4 regions of the Bifidobacterium sp. SO1 genome follow, and region 1 is predicted to be linked to each of the others. Evidence: riboswitches for the same ligand, from Rfam matches in the RefSeq annotation. Region 1 holds a riboswitch; each other region holds the start of a gene.

The links. Region 1 has a riboswitch for thiamine pyrophosphate ahead of JS541_RS00800 (ECF transporter S component). Riboswitches for the same ligand answer to the same signal wherever they lie in the genome.
Region 2: another riboswitch for thiamine pyrophosphate. It lies ahead of thiS (sulfur carrier protein ThiS); the one in region 1 lies ahead of JS541_RS00800 (ECF transporter S component).
Region 3: another riboswitch for thiamine pyrophosphate. It lies ahead of JS541_RS04380 (hydroxyethylthiazole kinase); the one in region 1 lies ahead of JS541_RS00800 (ECF transporter S component).
Region 4: another riboswitch for thiamine pyrophosphate. It lies ahead of JS541_RS15060 (ATP-binding cassette domain-containing protein); the one in region 1 lies ahead of JS541_RS00800 (ECF transporter S component).

The regions. Positions count from the first base shown of each region.
Region 1 is NZ_JAFEJR010000001.1:176,968-182,355, reverse strand. It holds gene JS541_RS00815 (thymidylate synthase) at 171-974, shown strand; gene JS541_RS00810 (dihydrofolate reductase) at 1,110-1,769, shown strand; gene JS541_RS00805 (low molecular weight protein-tyrosine-phosphatase) at 1,976-2,494, shown strand; TPP riboswitch at 2,751-2,858, shown strand; gene JS541_RS00800 (ECF transporter S component) at 2,950-3,564, shown strand; gene JS541_RS00795 (TatD family hydrolase) at 3,680-4,687, shown strand; gene trmB (tRNA (guanosine(46)-N7)-methyltransferase TrmB) at 4,696-5,388, shown strand, end outside.
Region 2 is NZ_JAFEJR010000009.1:109,729-115,116, forward strand. It holds gene JS541_RS08765 (amino acid permease) at 169-1,647, shown strand; gene JS541_RS08770 (thiazole synthase) at 1,661-2,584, opposite strand; gene thiS (sulfur carrier protein ThiS) at 2,670-2,864, opposite strand; TPP riboswitch at 3,126-3,229, opposite strand; gene JS541_RS08780 (aldo/keto reductase) at 3,338-4,318, shown strand; gene JS541_RS08785 (phenylpyruvate tautomerase MIF-related protein) at 4,441-4,788, opposite strand; gene JS541_RS08790 (alpha-amylase family glycosyl hydrolase) at 4,863-5,388, opposite strand, start outside.
Region 3 is NZ_JAFEJR010000003.1:182,480-187,867, forward strand. It holds gene thiC (phosphomethylpyrimidine synthase ThiC) at 1-2,374, opposite strand, end outside; gene JS541_RS04380 (hydroxyethylthiazole kinase) at 2,536-3,531, opposite strand; TPP riboswitch at 3,523-3,630, opposite strand; gene JS541_RS04385 (glycine--tRNA ligase) at 3,799-5,274, shown strand.
Region 4 is NZ_JAFEJR010000020.1:15,891-21,278, forward strand. It holds gene JS541_RS12570 (ABC transporter ATP-binding protein) at 1-461, shown strand, start outside; gene JS541_RS15060 (ATP-binding cassette domain-containing protein) at 561-3,179, opposite strand; TPP riboswitch at 3,314-3,442, opposite strand; gene JS541_RS12580 (hypothetical protein) at 3,470-4,588, opposite strand; gene JS541_RS12585 (ATP-binding cassette domain-containing protein) at 4,585-5,247, opposite strand; gene JS541_RS12590 (hypothetical protein) at 5,343-5,388, opposite strand, start outside.

The DNA of each region.
Region 1 (5,388 bases):
TCGTCACCATCCAATCTAGCCCACCCGAGCCGCGGTCCGCACACGATCGTCCAGCAGCGATATCCGTCCAATGCCGACGGGCATGTATGCTGGAACGCATGGCTTTGACACCTGAACAGCTCGCAGACATCCGCACCCGCATCCCGGCCCGACCGGCCACCGACATTCCCATGCCGTATGAGGACCTCGTGCGCAAGATCCTGACTGAAGGCACGCTCAAGTCCGACCGCACCGGCACCGGCACGATCTCCTTGTTCGGCCAGCAGATCCGTTTCGACCTGTCCGGTGGCGACTTCCCGCTGCTGACCACCAAAACCGTGTTCTTCAAGGGACTCGCGTACGAACTGCTGTGGTTCCTCAAGGGCTCGAGCAACGTGCGCTGGCTGCAGGAGCACAACGTGCACATCTGGGACGAATGGGCCGACGAGAACGGCGACCTCGGCCCGGTCTACGGCGTGCAGTGGCGCAGCTGGCCCGCGCCCACGCCCGAGGATCCGAATCGCACCATCGACCAGATCTCGAACGTGCTCGACCTCATCAAACATCATCCCGACTCGCGCCGCATGATCGTCACCGCATGGAACCCGGCCGAGGTCGACCAGATGGCCCTGCCGCCGTGCCACGCGCTGTTCCAGTTCTACGTGGCCGACGGTCGCCTGAGCTGCCAGCTGTACCAGCGCTCGTGCGACATGTTCCTCGGCGTGCCGTTCAACATCGCCTCGTATTCGCTGCTCACGTTGATGATGGCGCAGCAGGCCGGACTTGAGCCGGGCGAGTTCGTGTGGACGGGCGGCGACTGCCACGTCTACGACAACCACATCGACCAGGTGCTCGAACAGCTCGGCCGCGAGCCGTATCCGTACCCGCAGATCAGGATCCGCAAGGCCGACTCGCTGTTCGACTACGACTACAGCGACTTCGAGATCGTCGGCTACCAGCATCATCCGACGATCAAGGCGCCGGTGGCGGTGTGACCGGTGGCCGTGCCGGCCGTGCGGACGTCCGCCGCGTCGCGGTGTGACGTATCCGACATTCCGCGCCCGTCCCGCCGCCGCGTCGCGGTGTGACCGTACACTTGTCCCCAGTCCTAACCCCAAGGAGTGAGTGAAATGGAGCATGACAGTAGCCGCAGTGGCTATCACGAACCCGAGCCCGGAATCGCCGGGCTTGAGAGCGGGGAGGATTGGGGTGACGATTTCCCCAAGACCTTCTCGGTGAACCTGATCTGGGCCGAGGCGCACGACAAGGAAGGTCATGACGGCGCCATCGGTTTCCAAGGCGGCATGCCGTGGCATCTGGCCGAGGATATGAAGCATTTCAAGGAGCTGACCGTCTCGCATCCGGTGATCATGGGCCGCAAGACCTGGGAATCGCTGGATCCGAAGTACCGTCCGCTGCCGAACCGCGACAATATCGTCGTCTCGCATGACCCGCAGTACCGTGCGCTCGGTGCGACCGTGGCCGAAAGCCTGGACGATGCGATGGATTATGCGCGTCAGGAGGCGATTCCCGACGACGGCATGGACCGCAGCGAGATCTGGGTGATCGGCGGGGCGCAGCTGTTCCGCGAGGCGCTGCCGTTGGCCTCGAAGGCGTATGTGACGCTGCTCAAGGCCAAGGTCGACGCGGACACCTACGCGCCGGACGTGCGCGATCTGGTCGATCTTGGCCTGTGGCGCGTCGCCGACGAAAGCCATTGGATGAAGCCGGCCAAGCATGAGGACGGCATCGAGGCGTATCGTTTCGTGACCTACGAGAAGACGCGCTGACCGAAAGCCGACTGTACTCGACAGTAAGTCAGGCTGTATCTGACCGTAGTCGGTTGGTGCCGTTCGTCGCTGATCGTCACCGATCATCGTCGATCATGTACCGACCGATGCCGACCGTGATCGACGGTTCGTGACCGTATCCGATCGCGGTCTTACCCATCCCAGACCGAAATTGCGCGTCACCGCGCCGACCGAAAGCAGTATCGATGACCAGCAACCACCTGTACACCGTGATGACCGTCTGCACCGGCAACATCTGCCGGTCGCCGATGGCCGAGATCATCCTGCGCGCCGAATTCGAGTCGCGCGGACTCGCCGACCGCGTGCGCGTCATGTCCAGCGGCGTGTCCGACGAGGAGTACGGCAACCCGATCGACCGCCGCGCCGTGCGTGTGCTGCGCGCCGACGGCTATGAGATCCCCGCGCACCACTTCGCGCACCGCATCACGCGCGAGGAGATCAACGAAAGCGACCTGTTCCTGCCGATGACCGCGTCGCACATGCGCGCGCTGCTGCGCCAACTGCCGGCCGAGAAGCGCTCCGAAGTGCACATGTACCGCAGCTTCGACCCGAACCTGCCCAAGCCGGCGGCCGGACGCGAGGACGAGATCGATCTGGTTGACCCGTGGTACGGCGGCCCGCACGAGTTCCAGGTCGCGATCGACCAGATCAAGGAAGTCGCGCCGTACATCGTCGACTGGGTCGAGGCGCGGCTGGAGGCGTAGCTCGGGCCGTCGGCACTGCCTATCGTTTCGGCGGAGTATGATCCCCGGTATCTGTCGTTTCGATCGAGCGCAGCTTTTCATTCCTGTCATTTCGACCGAGCGCGGTTTTCTTATTGTCATTTCGACCGAGCGTAGCGAGCGGAGAAATCTTTCCAACGGATTCCCGCTCGCTTTGTGATATTTGCGACATCGATTCTGCACTATTGCCCGCAGCAAAGTCTTGACATTTGTAGCCGCATCCCCGTATCGTGTGAACGTGTCAAGCACGGGGGCTCGCGTGGCGAGCTGAGAGGGATGCGCCAGCATCCGACCGTCGAACGTGATCCGGGCAATACCGGCGAACGAAGTCCTTGAACGTCGTCTGGACTGCGCGCGCCGCGTGTGCTCGCCGGTCTATCGGCCCTTCTGCCGCGTCGCCCTCGCTTGAAGACAACGACAAGAAAGCGAGAGAGATTATGTCTACTGATTCCAAGACTCCGGCCGCGCGTCCGTCGCTGCGCTGGAGCGTCGCCGACATCACCGTCGCCGCCGTCATCGCCGTCGCATCCGGCGTGATCTTCTGGGGTGCGGGCATCGTCACGCAGCCGCTCGAGGCCGTGTTCACGTTCCTGCCCGGCTCCGACGCGCTGCTGTGGGGCCTGTACTACTTCGCCGGCCCGCTGGCCGCCATCATCGTGCGCAAGCCGGGCGCCGCGCTGTTCGCCGAAGTGATCGCCGCGCTCGTCGAAGCGCTGCTCGGCAGCCACTGGGGCGGTCTCGGCACCCTCATCCCGGGCCTCGTGCAGGGTCTGGCCGCCGAAATCGTCTTCCTCATCTTCGCGTACAAGGCGTGGAACCTCGCCGTCACCGTGCTCTCCGGCGCGGCCGCCGGTTTCGCCGGCATGGCCGTCTCGTGGGTCATGTACTACCTGAGCTACGACGCATTCTTCATCGTCACCGCGTTCGTGTGCAGCACGATCTCCGGCATCATCTTCGCCGGCGTGATCGCGTGGTTCCTGTACCAGGCGCTCGCCAAGACCGGCGCGCTCGACCGCGTGGCCGGTGGCCGCGACGCCGCCGCGCTCGTGTGAGCTGTCGGTTGGCTGACGGATCGGCCGTCCGACACGGCCGATGCGATTGATTGACTGAACGGTGACCTGTGATCGATATCGCGGGTCACCGTTTTTGATATGAAGGAGATGTTCGTTGGAGAACCTGTCGCCGAACATGCGGCATGATGCCGCGCTGATGGATACGTTCGCATCGCTGCTGTCCGATGCGCACTGCCATGCCGACGACGCGCGGTTCGTCGCCGTGCAGCGCACGTACGGTGTGAGTTCGGTGATCAGCTGCGCGAACGGCGACCAATGGCGGCATACGTTGTCATGGATCGACGGTGCGGCGGATGGTGACGAGACCGGCGGCGGTGCACGGACAGGGCCGAGTATTGATTCGATCGACGATCGCGCCGTGCCGGAAGCGCCGGGCGCGGTCGATGCGCGGCCGGACATTCGCGTCAGCTTCGGCATCCATCCGTGGGACGCGAACCGGTATCGCATCGAGGATGCGTTGCCGTATCTCGAACAGGCCGCGATCATCGGCGAGATCGGACTCGACGGCGAGTGGACCGACGTGCCGCTGGCCGACCAGCTGACCGCATTCGCAGCGCAGCTCGACTACGCGAGCCGGCTCCGCAAACCGGTCATCCTGCACACCAAGTCGCGCGAACGCGAAGTGCTGGAACTGATCCGGAAGTATCCGAATCGGTACATGGTGCACTGGTATGCGTGCGATCGTTGGCAGGATGAATATCTCGGCATGGGCTGCTACATGTCGATCGGACCGGATGTGACAGCCGACGAATCGGTGCGCTCGCTGGCGCGGCGGATTCCTGACGACCGGCTGCTTGTGGAAAGCGACGGGCTGGAGTCGCTGACATGGGCGTTGGGCCGCGAGTACGGCGTGGATGATTACGTTGGCGCACTGATCGACTTGCTGCGAACGTTGGCGGCGATTCGGGCCGGCGGGTCGTGCGGCGACGGTTGTGACGATCGGCGTGACGGTCGGTTCGGAAACGGGCCGACCGACGATGAGCCGCGACCTGACGGTCGGCTTGCGCATGATCGGCTGGAGACGGCGGCGATCGGTCTTGCGGCGCTGACCCGACGCAACCTGGCGGCGTTCTGCGCGCCTATTCCAAGCCGGCCGCTATAAATAATCCCATGACTATCGAAGAATCAACCGCCGATCAGACGCCGGACGCTCCGGGTGTGGCATCGGCTGCGTCGGACACGCAGGAACGCCCTGCGCTGTACGGCCGCAAGGTGCTCTCGTTCGTGCGCCGTTCCGCACGGCTCGACGACCGTTTGCAGCGTGCATGGGATACGTTTGCAGACACGTACCTGCTCGACATCAACGCGCGCGAAGGCTCTTTGGATGTGCGTGAAGGGCTGCGGGTCGACGCGGATTTCGTGCGCGGGACGTGGGGCAACGACCATCCCTTGATCGTGGAGATCGGCAGCGGTCAGGGCGAGAACGTGGTCGCCGCCGCGGCCGCTCGTCCGGACGTGAATTTCCTGGCGCTGGAGGTGTACGATCCGGGCGTGGCGCACACGCTGCTGCTGGCCGGCAAGCAAGGTCTTGCCAACCTTCGCATCGCGCAGGTGAACGCGCCCGAGCTGTTCAAGGCGTGCGACCCGGGCGTGCTGGCCGAGGTGTGGACGTTCTTCCCCGACCCGTGGCCGAAGATGAAGCACCACAAGCGGCGCATCGTGCAGCCGGAACTGGCCGGCGACGTGCGGCGCGCGCTGGCGGACGGGGGAATGTGGCGCATCGCCACCGACATCGAGGACTATGCGCTGCACGTGCACGAGGTGATGGACGGCGTGGAGGGTTTTGCGAACGTCGGCTCGCTG
Region 2 (5,388 bases), on a different contig from region 1:
GCCATATCGTTCCGACATCGCCCGGAATCGGACGGATCGCACGGCGGTCGCGCGGGACGGCATACAATAGCGGCCATTGCATACGGTTGCATCGATTGGCGATACGCGAACCGATGCACGTCCGATCGACCGGCTCTCTGCAACGAGAGCAAGAGAGAAAGAAGCAAGATGGCAGCATCACCCGTCCCAACCACGTCTCGCCACCCACGTGAGACCGACGACGTCCCCGTTCCCGCAACCCTGCGAAAATCGCTGAAAAACCGCCACATCCAGCTCATCGCCCTCGGTGGCGCGATTGGCACCGGCCTGTTCTACGGTTCGAGTGAGTCGATCAGCCTCGCCGGCCCGAGCATCCTGCTCGCTTACCTGGTCGGCGGTCTCGCGATCTTCATGATCGTGCGAGCGTTGTCCGAAATGTCGGTCGAAGACCCGAAGGCCGGCGCGTTCAGCTACTACGCCACCCGCTACTGGTCGAAGCGCGCGGGCTTCGTCTCCGGCTGGAACTACTGGTTCAACTACATCCTCGTGTCGATGGTCGAGCTGTCGGTCGTCGGCTCATTTGTCAACTACTGGTTCCCGAACATTCCGCAGTGGGTGTCCGCGGCCGTGTTTCTCGTCGTGATCGCCGCCGCGAACCTGCTCGGCGTGAGCAAGTTCGGCGAGTTCGAATTTTGGTTCGCGATCATCAAGATCGTGGCCGTCGTCGCGATGATCCTCGGCGGTCTCGCGGTACTCGTCGCCAATCTCCCGACCGCGTCCGGCATCAAGGCCAGCTTCGCGAACTGGTTCGCGATCGACGGCGGTTTCTTCCCGCACGGCCTCATGCAGCGCACGGCCGACGGCCAGTGGACCGGTCTGCTCATGGCCCTGTGCGTCGTGATGTTCAGCTTCGGCGGCACCGAACTGATCGGCATCACCGCGGGCGAGACCGAGAACCCGCGCACCACGATCCCGCGTGCCACGAACGGCATCATCTGGCGCATCCTCGTGTTCTACATCGGCGCGCTCGGCGTGATCATGGCCGTGGTGCCGTGGAACACGATCGACGGCAAGTCCAGCCCGTTCGTGCAGATCTTCGACTCGGTGGGCGTGCACGCGGCCGCCGGCATCCTCAACTTCGTGTGCCTGACCGCCGTGATGAGCGTCTACAACTCCGGCCTGTACGCGAACTCGCGCATGCTGTACTCGCTCGCCAAGCAGGGCAACGCACCCGCGTACCTCGGCAAGCTCAACTCGCGCGGCGTGCCGGTCGCGGGCGTGATCACCTCCGCGATCATCACCGCGCTGGCCGTAGTTGTCGTGTTCCTGTGGCCGGAGTTCGCGTTCAACTATCTCATGTCGATCGCGACGATCGCCGGCGTGATCAACTGGTCGATGATCATGATCACGGAAGTGCACTTCCGCAAGGTCGTCGCGGCCGGCGACGGTCCGGCCGAACTTGCCGGACTGCAGGGCAAGACGGCGTTGGACGCGATCCACTTCAAGCTGCCGTTCGCGCGCGTGATGCCGTATATCGTGCTCGCGTTCCTTGCGCTCGTCGTGGTGCTCATGTGCTTCTCGCCGAGCTACCGCGTGGCCGTGGTCGCCGGCGTGATCTGGCTGGCGATTCTGCTCGCCGCCTACCAGATCACGCAGGTGCGCAAGTAATCACGCGCGGTAATCACTTGCTGGCAGAGAGATAGTCGGCCGCGTTGGTCGGGCTGGACGGCACCGCATGACCCTCGGTCACGGTGCCGAGGCCCGCAAGATACGCTTCGCGGCCGGCCTCGATCGCGTGCTTGAACGCGCGCGCCATCACCGGGATGTTGCCCGCGGACGCGATCGCCGTATACGCCATCACCGCGTCCGCGCCCATCTCCATCGCCTCGGCGGCCTGGCTCGGCCGGCCGATACCCGCGTCGATGATGACCGGCACATGCGCGTTGGCGATGATCACCTCGATGAAATCGCGCATCCGCAGCCCCTTGTTCGAGCCGATCAGCGAGCCGAGCGGCATCACGCACGCCGCGCCCGCCTCCTCAAGCTGCCGCGCCGCGATCGGGTCCGGGAACATGTACGGCATCACCACGAACCCCTCCTTCGCGAGCATCTCGGTCGCGCGGATCGTCTCCGCGTTGTCCGGCAACAGGTACTTCGTCTCGTGCTCGATCTCGACCTTCACGAAATCGGTCTGGCACACCTCGCGGGCGAGTCGCGCGATGCGCACCGCCTCTTCCGCGTTGCGCGCGCCCGACGTGTTCGGCAGCATCGTGATGCCCTTGGGGATGTAGTCGAGCAGGTTGTTCTCGGTGGTGCGGCAGCGGCGCAGCGCCATCGTGACGATCTGCGTGCCCGCGTTCTCGATCGTGGCCTTGATGAGGTTCAGATCGTAGCGGCCCGAACCGAGGATGAACCGGCTCGTGAACTTGTGCCCGCCGAGGATGAGCGGATCGGCGTCGCCGGTCGCAATCGCGTCGTAGGCGTGGGCGTCCGGCTCGGGCAGCAGCGCGGTGTTCGTGGCAGTGCCGACGAGTTCGTCGAGCGTCGGTTCGGTGGGCGAAACGTTGGGTTCGGTGGATGGTGCAGTCATGGTTACTCCAGTCATGGTTACTCCTTCGTATTCGATGTCGTATGGATGCCGTTGGTTGCCGCGGCATGCCCGTTGCCGGTCGTCACGGCCGTCACGGCCGTCAGCCGCCCTGCACGAACGTGACGATCTCCACGGTGTCGGTGCCCTTGAGCATCGTCTGCGCGCGCTTTGCCCGCGGCACGATCTCGCCGTTGAGCTCGACGGCCACACGGGCCGGCTTGAATCCCTTGCGCTCGATGAACTCGGCGACGCTGATCGGCCCGTCGAGCTGCTCCTCCTGACCGTTGACGATCATCGGTTCCCCTTCCCCGGCCGCGCCGGATTCGAAAAAAAGGGTCGCTGAAGCAGCCGTACCCTGTGAGGTGGTGCGCCCCTTCATGACCCTTGTCGTAAGTATCACTGGTTGTTCTTGAATTATGTTGAGTTGTCGCGCAAACGATCATCCGAACAGCGGCGCGGCGACACGGTGACGAGTCCGCGCGCAACGACGATGCAACGGATGCGAAAACCCGCGCAGACTGAAAAAATGATCGCGAACCGCCGCGCATCGATTGCGACGGCGAAACAACCCGTTTCCTTACGGCGGCATGACCCGCATCAAGTTGACGGTCGAAGTTCGCGACTTCCTCTCAGCCCAGCCGGGCTCCCGTTCGGTTGCGTGACCATCATAAGCCCCGGGGTGCGACAGGGCATCCAGCGGCGGTGCGATCCGCCGTGAAACGATGAAGCAGCGTATCCGCGTCAGGGGCTCGCACGATGATGGGCGGTATGACGACGTTGCAACATGGCACTGATTTCGCGAACACGGTCGATTTCGCGGGGCATCGCATCTCCAGGCTCGGCATGGGCACGATGGCGCTCGCCATCGAGGGACGTCCGGACCGTGAGACGGCGATCGGCACGATCCACGCCGCGCTCGACGCCGGCGTGCGCTACCTCGACACCGCGTGGTCGTACTACCTGCCGACCGCTCCGGGCGCGGACGGCACGGGCGTTCCCGGCGATTTCGGGTACGGCGAAATGCTGGTGCGCGACGCGCTCGCCAGTTGGGACGGTCCGCGCGGCGAGGTGCTGGTGGCGACGAAAACCGGATACCGGCGCACGATCGACACGGACGTCGCGGCAGGGGAGGCTGTGGCGCAGGACGACCGCCAACGATTGCAGGCGGCCGGCAGCCGGTACGGTTGGATGGCCGATTCGCGGCCCGAGACGATGATCCGCGACGCGAAGGAATCGGCGCGTCACCTTGGCGTGGACGCGCTCGACCTGCTGTATTCGCACGGTCCCGATCCGGCCGTGCCGTACGAGGATCAGATCGGCGCGCTCAGGACGCTGCTCGACGAAGGCGTGATTCGCTACGCCGGCATCTCCCGCGTGAACAACGCGCAGATCGACACGGCCCGCGCGATCCTCGGCGACAAGCTGATCGCCGTGCAGAACCAGTTCTCGCCCTCGCACCCCGATCCGGAACATACGATGGAGCATTGCGCCGAACTCGGGCTTGATTTCGTGTGCTGGTCGCCGCTCGGCGGGTTCCTCGACCCGTTCGACCGGCATGCGTACGATCCGTTCCGTGCGGTTGCTGCCGCGCGTGGCGTCTCGTACCAGCGGGTGGTGCTCGCATGGGAGCTGACCCGGTACGACCGTCTGTTCACGATCCCGAGCGCCCGCAATCCGCATGAGATCAACGATTCGTTCGCCGCGACTGATCTGCGGCTGACCCCGGACGAACTCGCGCTGCTCGGCTGAGACCGGGCGAAACAACAGAGGCGTGGCGGTTTTCTCTCGCTGAGCGCTGGCTCAGCGAGAGAAAACCGCCACGCCTCATAACAGCGCGCTGTATGCGGCCGCGATGGAGCTGTGACAACTAACTAGAAGTTGCCGCCGTTCCACCCCCAGTCCGTCGTCGCCGTGTAGCGGATGTACGTGCGGTCCTGCGGAATGCCCAGCGTGCCCTCGAGCGCCGCCATGATCGACTCGGTCAGCTTCTCCCACGCCGAACCGGGCACGGAACGACCGAACACGTTCACCTCGACGTACGCCGCCGGCTTGTCGTCGGATCCGGCGAAGTAGATCGGCATGTCGTCCTCGAACGGGCACATCAGCCAGCCTTCGGACTTGCCGGGCACCGCGCTGATCGCCTTGCCGTACGCGGCCTTGAGCGCCTCGCGCTGCTCGGGCGTGGTCTTGACGGAGACGTGGGTGTGAATAACGGGCATGATTCCTCCTTGATACGTGTGTATCGTTGCCGCTTCCATCCTAATCGCCGTCGCGGCGGCGGAACAGCCGTGCGTCAGCCGAGGATGACGAAGGACTGCGGAGGCAGCGTGAGCGTGGCGCCGTCGACCGCGGGTTCGCCGATGGCGAGGCGGACGGCGGGGGACTGCGCGGCGAATTCGGTCGGGAGCGTGACCGTTTCGGTCTCACGACCGGGATTCATGGCGATGAGGAGGGGAAGACTGCCTGACTCGTTGCGCTCGCCCGAAGAGTCGACCGGAGTGCGCAGATAGGCGAAGACACGGCCGGATTCAGGTGCAGCGACCGGTTCGAACGCCGCGTTGGACCTCAGCGCGGGGGAGTCGGCGCGCAATGCCAGCAGCGACGTGATCCAGTGGTACAGCGAGTCGGCGCGTGCGGATTCCGATGCGACCGTAGGAACGGTCACAGGCGAGACGGCGCCGGTTGCGTCATGGGCCGTATCACCCGCCGGTTCGACCGGCAGATACAGCGCATCGGCGGGCGCGGCGGAGAAGCCAAGATTCGGCAGATCGCCGTCCCACTGCATCGGCGTTCGGCTGCCGGTGCGCGTGTAGCCGCCT
Region 3 (5,388 bases), on a different contig from region 1:
TGAACTGGTCGAGCCAACGGAACTCGAAGCGGGCCTTCGAGATCGCAAGATCACGATCCTGCGCGTGCGGGTGGTGCTTGGCGATGTCGGCCGCATGACAGGCGATCTTGTACGCGATCACGCCCTGCTTGACGTCGTCCTTGTTCGGCAGACCCAGATGTTCCTTCGGCGTCACGTAGCACAGCATGGCCGTGCCGTAGCGGGCGATCTCCACGCCGCCGATCGCGGACGTGATGTGGTCGTAACCCGGCGCGGTATCGGTCGTCAGCGGCCCCAGCGTGTAGAACGGCGCGTCGTTGCAGATCGCCTTCTCCATCTCGATGTTCATGCGCACCGTGTCGAACGGGATGTGGCCCGGGCCTTCGATCATGACCTGCACGTCCTTGGCCCACGCGCGCTTGGTCAGCTCGCCCAGCGTCATCAGCTCGGCCAGCTGCGCCGGATCGTTCGCGTCCGCAAGCGAACCCGGACGCAGGCCGTCGCCCAACGAGAACGCGACGTCGTACTTGGCGAAGATGTCGCACAGCTCGTCGAAGTGCGTGTACAGGAAGCTTTCCTGATGATGCTGCAGGCACCATTCGGCCATGATCGAACCGCCGCGCGAGACGATGCCGGTCACGCGGTTCGCGGTCAGCGGCACGAAGCGTAGCAGCACGCCCGCGTGGATGGTCATATAGTCGACGCCCTGCTCGCACTGTTCGATCACGGTGTCGCGGAACAGCTCCCAGCTCAGCTTCGACGCGTCGTCCTCGACCTTCTCCAGCGCCTGATACATCGGCACGGTGCCGATCGGGACAGGGGAGTTGCGCAGAATCCATTCGCGCGTGGTATGGATGTCGTTGCCGGTGGACAGGTCCATGACCGTGTCCGCGCCCCACTTGGTGGCCCACGTCAGCTTCTCGACCTCCTCGTCGATGGACGAGGTGACGGCCGAGTTGCCCATGTTCGCGTTGAGCTTGGTGAGGAACGCGGAACCGATGATCATCGGCTCCGCCTCGGGGTGGTTGATGTTGCACGGCATGACCGCGCGGCCAGCGGCGAGTTCGGAACGCACCAGCTCGACGTCGCAGTTCTCACGCTCGGCCACGTACTTCATCTCAGGGGTGATGATGCCGTGGCGGGCGTACCACATCTGCGTGATCGGGTGGTCCTTGGCCTTGAGCGGGTTGTGCTTGCGGCCGCGCCATTCCTTGGTGGCCTTGCCGCGCTTGATGGCGCGCTTGCCGTCGTCCGCGAGGTTGCGTTCGCGGCCCTCGTACTCCTCAACGTCGCCGCGGTCGAGGATCCAGTCGAGGCGCAGGGGCTTCAGACCCTCCTTCGGATCGCACTTGGGGCCTTCGGTGTTGTAGTCGTGGAACGGCGGGTTCGGGCCGACGCCGGGCGTGTCCGAGAGCTTAATCTCGGTGTACGGCACCTCGAGATCGTAGGAGCCGAACTGGTTTTCGAAATGCACCGACTTGGTTTTGCGGATATGCGCCTTGTCGCGCTGCTTGGAGCCGCGGGCTGCGATGTCGACGCGCTGCTGCTTGGCGAGCTTCTGCGCCTCCTTGGCCTCCTTCGCGTTGGTGAACTTCGGCTCGGCGGACTCGGCGGCTGCGCCTTCGCTGGTTTCCGGCTTGGCGATCACGCGCTTGGCGTAGCCGTGCTTCGCGTCGCCGCGCACGGCCTTCCAGCCCTCGACCATCGCGCGGGTCGCGGCCTGCGGATCGTCCGCACCGGCGATCGCGGAGACAGCGAACCAGCCGGCGGCCTTGGTGTGCGCGAGCATGTCCATGTCGGCCGCGGTCACGCCGCCGCCGACCACGACCGGGAAGTCGCAGGCCGAGCAGATCGTGTTGATCTGGTCCGCGTCGAGCGTGCGGCCGGAACCGTCATTGCCACCGACCGAAGCCTCGGGCTTGGTCGTGGAAACGTGCAGCGGACCGGCGCCGATGTAGTCGATGCAGCCGTCGGGCAGCTCGTTGATGATCTTGACGAGGCTTTCGGTCTCCGCCGACAGGCCGACGATCGCGTCGTCGCCGAGCATCGCGCGGGCCTCGCGCGGCTCCATGTCGGTCTGGCCGATGTGCACGCCGTCGACCTTGATGCCCTTGTTGCGGCACTGCCACACGACATCCACGCGGTCATCGATCACGAACGCGACCGAATCGGACTTGTCGTTGTCCTCGATGATCTGCGCGATGTCCTGGGCAAGCGAGGTGATCTCCTTGGCGTCGGCATCCTTGGCGCGCAGCTGGATGAACGTCGCGCCGCCGCGCAGCGCCTCCTCGATCACATCGGTGACCGGTCGGTCGTGCGTGTCCTGCGGGCCGACGACGAAATACGCGGACAGGTCGAACGAGTCGCGCATCGATGCGAATGGATAGTTGTTCATGTGGTTTTCCTTTTGGGTTGATTAATAGGAAAGTCTTGGTTGATGTTGGATTGGTGCTGGCGGAGCCTTGGCTCCCTCGGCTGAGGGAGCTGGCAGCCGAAGGCTGACTGAGGGAGCGTAGATGGTGTGACCTTGATCTGTTTCTGACTGCCGGAATGCCGTTACCCCGTCACGATCGCGGAACCCGCCACCTGTGCGGGCGTGAGGTTCCACAACGCATCGAGGAAGTGCGGCTGGAACGTGCCCGGGCCGTCCGACTTCGCCTCGGCGATCTCGCCGGCGCGGTTGAACAGCAGCGAGGCTGCCAGCGCGGCCGTCAGTGGTTCGGCGACCGCTAGGTACGTCGCGGTCACGCCGCCCAGCGAGCAGCCGGCACCGGTGATCTTCGCCATCAGCGCGCTGCCGCCCGGCAGGCGGTAGACCTGCTCGCCGTCGGTCACGAGATCGACCTTGCCGGACACGGCCACCGCCGCCGTGCCGTGCGGCGCGGATCGAGCGAGGAACGCCGCCAGCGTCTTCGCCGGTTCGACCGCCGCATCAACCTCGTCCACCGACTCCACGCCGGCCGGCCGGCTCGCCTCGTCGGGGGAGACCAGTCCCCACATGGTCGCCAGCGCGATGATCTCGGACGCGTTGCCGCGCACGATCGTCGGGGGAGCGGCGCGGAATGAGCGCAGGATCTCCGTGCGGGTCTTGCCGATGCCGGCCGCGACCGGGTCGAGCACCCACGGGTGGCCGGACTTGCGGAACGCGCGGGCGATCTGCGGCAGCGCATCCTTGTAGAACGGCAGCAGCGTACCGACGTTGATGTAGTCCGCGCCCGAAATCGACGCGGTGTCGATCACGTCGTCCGGCAGGAAGCTCATCGCCGCGGTGCCGCCGGCCGCGAGCTGCGCGTTCGCGACGAGGTTGATCGTCACGAAATTGGTGAACGACTGCGCCAGCGGCGTACGTTCCCTGACATCGTGCACGGCCTGTGCGATGCGCTCGCGCAGATCGGCCAGATCGGTCGGTTCGGTGGCGGTTTGATCGATGCCGGCCTGATCACAGACGGAATGGTCGATGTCGGACCGACCGGCATCTGACTGATCGGTGCCTGATTGATCGGCGCAACCGCAACAATGCGACTGCGTGTCGGTATGCGAATCTTCGCTCATATCGCTGCTCCCTACGATGGTCTTAACCAACAGGTTCTAAGGGTCAGGCTCGCGCCTCTCTCAACCCGCCGCACCGGCCGGGTTCCCCTGCATTACGCTCCCGACGCTATGCCCCAACATGGACATATCCCCGTTCTTTCGTGTCCTTCCTCTGGCGTTTCTTGCCCGCCTGTGGTATTAAGGCGCTCCTTATATCACTGTCACGCTGTGCCTATAGACTCGGGAACGCTAACTAGTCCCCAAACCGTTCAAACCAGAAGGTGCATTGTGGCTGTATCCAAACTCGATGAAGTCGTGTCCCTCGCGAAGCGTCGCGGGTTCGTGTTCCCCGCCGGAGAAATCTACGGCGGCACCCGTTCCGCGTGGGATTACGGTCCGCTCGGCGTCGCGCTGAAGGACAATATCAAGCGCGAATGGTGGCGTTCGATGGTCGTCACCCGTGGCGACGTGGTGGGCGTGGATACGTCCATCATCCTGCCGACCCCGGTGTGGGTCGCCTCTGGCCACGTGGCTGTGTTCAACGACCCGCTGGTCGAGTGCCTCAACTGCCACAAGCGCAACCGCGCCGACAAGCTGCAGGAGTCCTACGCCGAGAAACACGGCGACAAGCTGCCCGAGAACGGCATGGCCGACATCGTGTGCCCCGACTGTGGCACCCGCGGCAAGTGGACCGAACCGCGCGACTTCAACATGATGCTGCGCACGCACCTCGGCCCGGTCGAGGACGAGAACAGCCTGCACTACCTGCGCCCGGAGACCGCGCAGGGCATCTTCGTGGACTTCAAGAACGTCATGACCTCGTCTCGTTCCAAGCCGCCGTTCGGCATCGCCAACATGGGCAAGTCCTTCCGTAATGAGATCACGCCGGGCAACTTCATCTTCCGCACCCGCGAGTTCGAGCAGATGGAGATGGAGTTCTTCGTCGAGCCGGGCACCGACGAGGACTGGCACCAGTACTGGATCGACGCGCGCACCCAGTGGTACCTCGACCTCGGCGTCAAGCCGGAGAACCTGCGCCACTACGAGCATCCGAAGGACAAGCTCGCCCACTATTCGAAGCGCACCGTCGACATCGAATACAAGTTCGGCTTCCAGGGCTCTGACTGGGGCGAGCTCGAGGGCATCGCGAACCGCACCGACTTCGACCTGTCGGCGCACGCCAAGCACTCCGGCGAGGACCTGAGCTACTTCAACCAGGCCACCGGCGAGAAGTACGTGCCGTACGTCATCGAGCCGGCCGCCGGCTTGACCCGCTCCCTCATGTGCTTCCTCGTGGACGCGTACGACGTGGACGAGGCCCCGAACACCAAGGGCGGCGTCGACAAGCGCACCGTGCTGCGCCTCGACCCGCGTCTGGCCCCGATCAAGGCCGCCGTGCTGCCGCTGAGCAAGAAGCCCGAGCTGCAGACCGTCGCGCAGAACCTCGCGTCCGACCTGCGCCAGCACGAGTGGATGATCGACTACGACGAGGCCGGCGCGATCGGCCGCCGCTACCGCCGCGAGGACGAGATCGGCACCCCGCTGTGCATCACCGTCGACTTCGACACGCTCGACGACCAGGCTGTGACGATCCGCGACCGCGACACCATGAACCAGGAGCGCATCTCCCTGGACAAGGTCGCCGAGTACGTCGACGCCCGCATCGGCGAGAAGCGCACGCACGTGCCGCAAAAGCCGGTCGCGATGGGCGGCGAGGCTTGGCCGGACTCCGTGAAGATCAACGAGGCCGGCGGCCTGTACTGATCCGCTGTTCGCCGAGCGGACCTCGGCCCCCTCTGATGAGGGGGCTCCCGGCGAAGCCGGGTGGGGGAGGGAAGAAGCCATAACGCCGATCTCTCCCCCAGTCATCCTGCGGAT
Region 4 (5,388 bases), on a different contig from region 1:
ACCTCGCCAAGCAGGATCGCTACGACTACCGCAGCCACGACATCGGCGTGATCTTCCAGAGCTTCAACCTGCTGCCGCAGCTGACGGTGGCGGAGAACATCATCCTGTCGATGGACGCTTCGGGCAAGACGTTCGACAAGCCGAAGAAGGACATCGCGGTGCAGCTGCTCGAACAGGTGCATCTTCCGGCCGAATACGCGAACGAGCGCATCCTGCACCTGTCGGGCGGCGAGCAGCAGCGCGTGGCGATCGCCCGGGCGCTAAGCTACGATCCGAAGGTCGTGGTGGCGGACGAGCCGACCGGCAACCTCGACATGGCCACGCAGGACGATATCATGTCGATCTTCCGGTCGCTGGCCCACGACGAGGACCGCTGCGTGATCATCGTGACGCACAGCCCCGAGGTGGCCGCCGCCTCCGACGAGGTCTTCGAACTGGCCCCGCTGCGCCGCCATCGCTGACCGGGTTTCGTGATGCATGATGAAAAGCTCCCCGCGAGAATACGTTCCCGCGGGGAGCTTTCGTCATGACGGCGACGGCAGGCTGACGATGCGAACCGATTACGAAAGCAGCGGCTGGTTCCAGAAGCCGGTCTTGATGGCGACCGCCAGCGCGAACACCGGCACGACCACGGCGATCACATAGCCGACCGCGTCAATACCATGCAAACGGGAAACACGAGCCTGCGAGCGCGGCCGGTCGGAGCCGAAACCGCGGGCCTCCATCGCGGTGGCGAGCTTGGTGGCACGGCGAATCGAGAGCACCAGGAGGCCGAACGCCTGCGCCATCGCACGCTTGACCGCGCCTTCATCGCCGAGACCGCGCGAACGGCGCGACAGGCCGAGCGCGCGCCAGTCGTCCTGCAGGAGGGTGAACATGCGCATGCCGGCCAGACCGCCGTACACGAACCGGGACGGCAGATGCACGAGCTGGACGAGTCCGTCGGCCAGATCGGTCGGGTCGAGGCCGAGAATGAGGATGACCGATGGCATGGCGATGGCGAGCACGCGCAGGAACATCGCGCAGCCGAGGTACAGGGAGCCTTGCGTGACATGGATGACGCCAAGCTGGAGGTAGCTCGCGCCGGATGCCTGACCGTACAGGACGATGGAGATGAACGCGCCGGCAGCGCCGACCCAGATCGGCCAGGTCTTGCGGCAGACGGCGAGCGGGTTCACGCCGCCGATCCACAGCAGGATGAATTCGAGGCCGAGCGCGATGGACGCGCTTACCACGTCGAGGCTGAAGAACATGGGGATGCACATGATCAGGCCCATCGCGAACCGGGTGACCGGGTTGAGTCTGGCGACGAACCATGACGGCGACGCCGGTTTGGCCGCCTCCACGCGTTCGGTCGTCGGAGTGACGTGCACGGTCGCGACGATGTCTCCATCATGAGAATTCGCCTCACCAGTGTCATTTCGACCGGAGCCGGCCTCACTCATGTCATTCCGGCCGGAGCGAAGCGGAGCGGAGAAATCTTTCCGGACGCCATCACGCGAAAGAAGATTTCTCGACTCGCTCCGCTCGCTCGAAATGACAGGGTGAGGACCATGCTCGCTCGAAATGACAGGGTGAGGACCATGCTCGCTCGAAATGACAGGACGGGAGCCATGCTCGCTCGAGACGCCAGCGCGCAGACCGTCCTGCGTGAACATGATGCGGCGGGCACCGAGCGCCTCGACGAGCGGTTCGTCGTGCGTGACCATGATGACGGCGGAGCCTTCGTCTCGTGCGATGGCGATGAGCCGCATCATTTCGGTCCATGTGGCGAAATCCTGGCCGAACGTGGGTTCGTCCATGATGAGCACGCGCGGCGCGGCGGCCAGCATGGAGGCGACCGAAAGCCGTCGTTTTTCGCCGCCCGAGAGCGTGTACGGGTTGGCCGGCGCGAAACGGGTCAGGCCGAGCCGAGCGAGCATGTCGTCGGCGATGCGGTTCGCCTCCTCGTCCGTCTTACCCATCGATGTGGGGCCGAGCGCCACTTCGGCGCGCACGCTCGCCGTGGCGAACTGGTGTTCCGGTTCCTGGAACACCATGCCGACCCGGCCGAGCAGTTCGCGGCTCTTCCATTCGTGCGGGTCGTCGCCGCGCCCGTCCGGCACCATGTCGGTGCCCACACGCACATGCCCGGCGATCGGTGGCAGCAGTCCCGCCAAGGTGAGCGCAAGCGTGGACTTGCCCGCGCCGTTCGGCCCCATGAGCGCATACACTTCGCCGCCGTAAAACTCGAGGTTCACGTGTTCGCCGAGCGCCTTGCCGCGGCCGAACGACAAATCGTCGGCGCGCAGCACCGGTTCGCCGGCATGTTCGGGGTCAATATGGGATGCCGGGTTGAGCGGCCGCATCCGCCCGTTCGGATCGCGGTACTCAGTTGGGATGCGACGACCGGGCACCCACGCGCCGCCGGCCGCGAGCACGTCGCCGACCGTGGAGAACACCCCATCGGGCGTGCCGTCGGCGATCACGCCGCCGGTCAGATCGTCCGGGTCGGGCTTGCCGAGCACGATCACCCGGTCGATCAGGTCGAGCCATACGTCGATGTGATGTTCGACGACGATCATCGTCTCATGCGTGGTTTCGAGCACATGCCGAACCGCGTCGTGCACCTCGCGCACGCCGGCCGGGTCGAGGTTCGCGGTCGGCTCGTCGAGCAGCAGCAGTCCCGGATGCATGGCGAGCACGCCGGCAAGCGCGAGCCGCTGACGCTGACCGCCCGACATGTGTTGCGTGGACCGGTCGAGCGCAAGGTCGCCAAGCCCGACGATGTCCAATGATTCGTGCACGCGCTTCCAGATCTCGTCGCGCGGCACGCCGAGGCTTTCGCAGCCGAATGCGGCGTCGTCGCCCACCCGTTCGAGGATGATCTGCGAATCGGGATCCTGCAATACCAGTCCGGCACGGCCTCGTGCGGCCCGCGCGTCAAGTCCGTCGACGGTGAGCGTGCCTTCCTCTTCGCCGTCGTCGGCACCGCCGAGCACGCCGGCGAGCGCAGCCATCAACGTGGATTTGCCTGCGCCGGACGCGCCGAGCAGCAGCACGCGTTCGCCGGGCCGGATGTCGAAGTCGACGTGCCGCAATGCGAAGTCGCGCCGCGTGGTGTGCCGCCATCCCCAGTCGTGAGCGCTGACCGCGGCCGGCGCGATACCGGTTTGCGGAGTCGATGCGATGGCAGGCATGGTATCGGCCGTGATGTCAGACGCACCGTCGGCCGCGGGATCAGCAGGGGAAGAACTGGTCATCGAATGCTCGACCATTGGATCGCGCCTTTCCTCTGGGACGCCGGCCAGATGGCCGAACGCCAACGAATATCAGGCACGGGAAGGCGACATCCGTACGCCGGCATTACCCGGTCACGTTCAATCGGTCGGGACGAATCCCATCTCAGCCATGCCGTCGCGGCCAATACCCGCAACGGTTCGCAGCTCCCGTGTCAACCCCACGAGCATAACCCACCCCGAAGTCAAGGTCAGCGGGTCTTGAAGTAGCGGAAGAGTTGGGATTCGCGGACGAATAGTCCGGCGAGGACGGCCGCGAGCATGCTGGCGGCGAACAGCGCGAGCGGCGCGCGTATCGCAGACAAAAGGATTGCAACGGGGTCGCCGGCCGCCATGCGCCAGCAGTAGGCGGCGATGAGGCTGCACGCCGATATGGTCCCGAGCCCGCTCCACGTGAGCGTCTCCAAGCCGATGCCGAGCAGTTGCGCGCCTTTGGATTGGCCGCAGTGCAGCGCGCCCGCGTATTCGAGCCGGCGTCTTCGCACGCCCACGACGCCGATCAGCAGTCCGGCCGCGAGTCCCGCGCAGGGCATCCACCGGGTCATGCGGCTCGTGTACGAGTCGTGCGCGTCGTAGTGCGAGTCGAATCCCTTGTTGACCGCCATGACGCCGGCCTGGCCACCCGTCGACTCGCCGGAGACGATCACGGTCGAATACAGCAGGTTGTCGGTCTGACCACTGGCGGGCCATTGCCTGGCCCAGCATTCGCCGAACGGCGCGGCTGACGCGGACACCGGCACGACGAGCGCGTATGCGAGACGCGTATCGCGCCCGTCGTTGGGCCATGCGAACACGCCCGCCACCGTGGCGCCGCCGTGGTCGGTGGCGAGCCGGGAACCGACCGTCAGGCCGAAATCGTCGGCGAGATCGGTGGACACCCAGATGCCGGACGCATCGACCGTGTCCGATACCGGCGTGGATGACGCGTTCGCCTGACGGTCGCCGGCGGCGAGAATGCGCAGCAGTCCGGGCGTGACCTCGTACGACGCGATGTCCTTGCCCGGCGTGGACAAGGGCGTGACCTGGTCGCCGGCACGCAACGCGCCGGACGCGTCCGGGCCGTTCGCCGCGTCCGGCAACCGGTCGCACACGGTCCCGTCGATCAGATCGCCGGACGCGATGATCATGCGCGTGTCGGCCAGCGCGTTGATGCGCGTGACCGCCTGCGTCTCCAGGCCGACGACGCCCACCGCCTCGTATCCGCCCAGCAGCAGTCCGGAACAGAGCACGGCGAGCATCATCGCGACCGCATGCGTGGTGCCCGACTCGATGTCGCGCACGCATTCCGAGACGATCGAACCAATCCTCATGACACACCACCCCGCTCACCCGCATCACCACCGGCCGGCATGTCCGTATCCTCGCCGGGGCGCGGCGCGTAGTCGGCCAGGTCGATCACGCGGCCGCACGCGTCGCGCGTGTCCGGATCATGCGTGGCGACCAGCACGATCATGCCCTGACCGGCCAGATTGCCCAGCACATGGCTGACCGAACGCGCGGTGCGCGTGTCCAATTGCGCGGTCGGCTCGTCCACCAGCAGCAGATCCGGTCTGGAGCACACCGCGCGCGCCAGCATCAGCCGCTGCGCCTCCCCGCCCGACAGATCCGAGAACCTGCGGCCGGCCGCGTACTCCAGATCGAACAATCCCATCGCGGCCAACGCCTCGGGCTCCGCGTCACGCCGACGCATCCCCTTGGCCAACAAGGGGAACACGACATGATCCAACGCGGTACGCCGCGCGACCCCGTACGGGTTCTGGAACACCCAGCCGACACGCTCCACGCCCACGCGCTCCACCGTGCCCCGATACGGCTTCTCCCAGCCCGCCAGGATCGACAGCAACGTCGATTTGCCACAGCCCGAAGGCCCGCACACCGCGACCGTCTGCCCCGGTTCCACCGTGAAATCCAACCGTTCGAACAACACGTCCGTGCCCGGGAACCGGTGCGCCAGCCCATGCGCCGTCACGCGCCTGCCCTCACCCCGCGCAGTCCCCGGCACGATCCGCGGGACCACGACGTCGTCCGCGGCGCCTCCCGCGCCACCGGCCGCCACGCCGCGCATCACCGGCAGCTTTCAGCCGCGATGCGGCTGCCGATCGCCACGCGG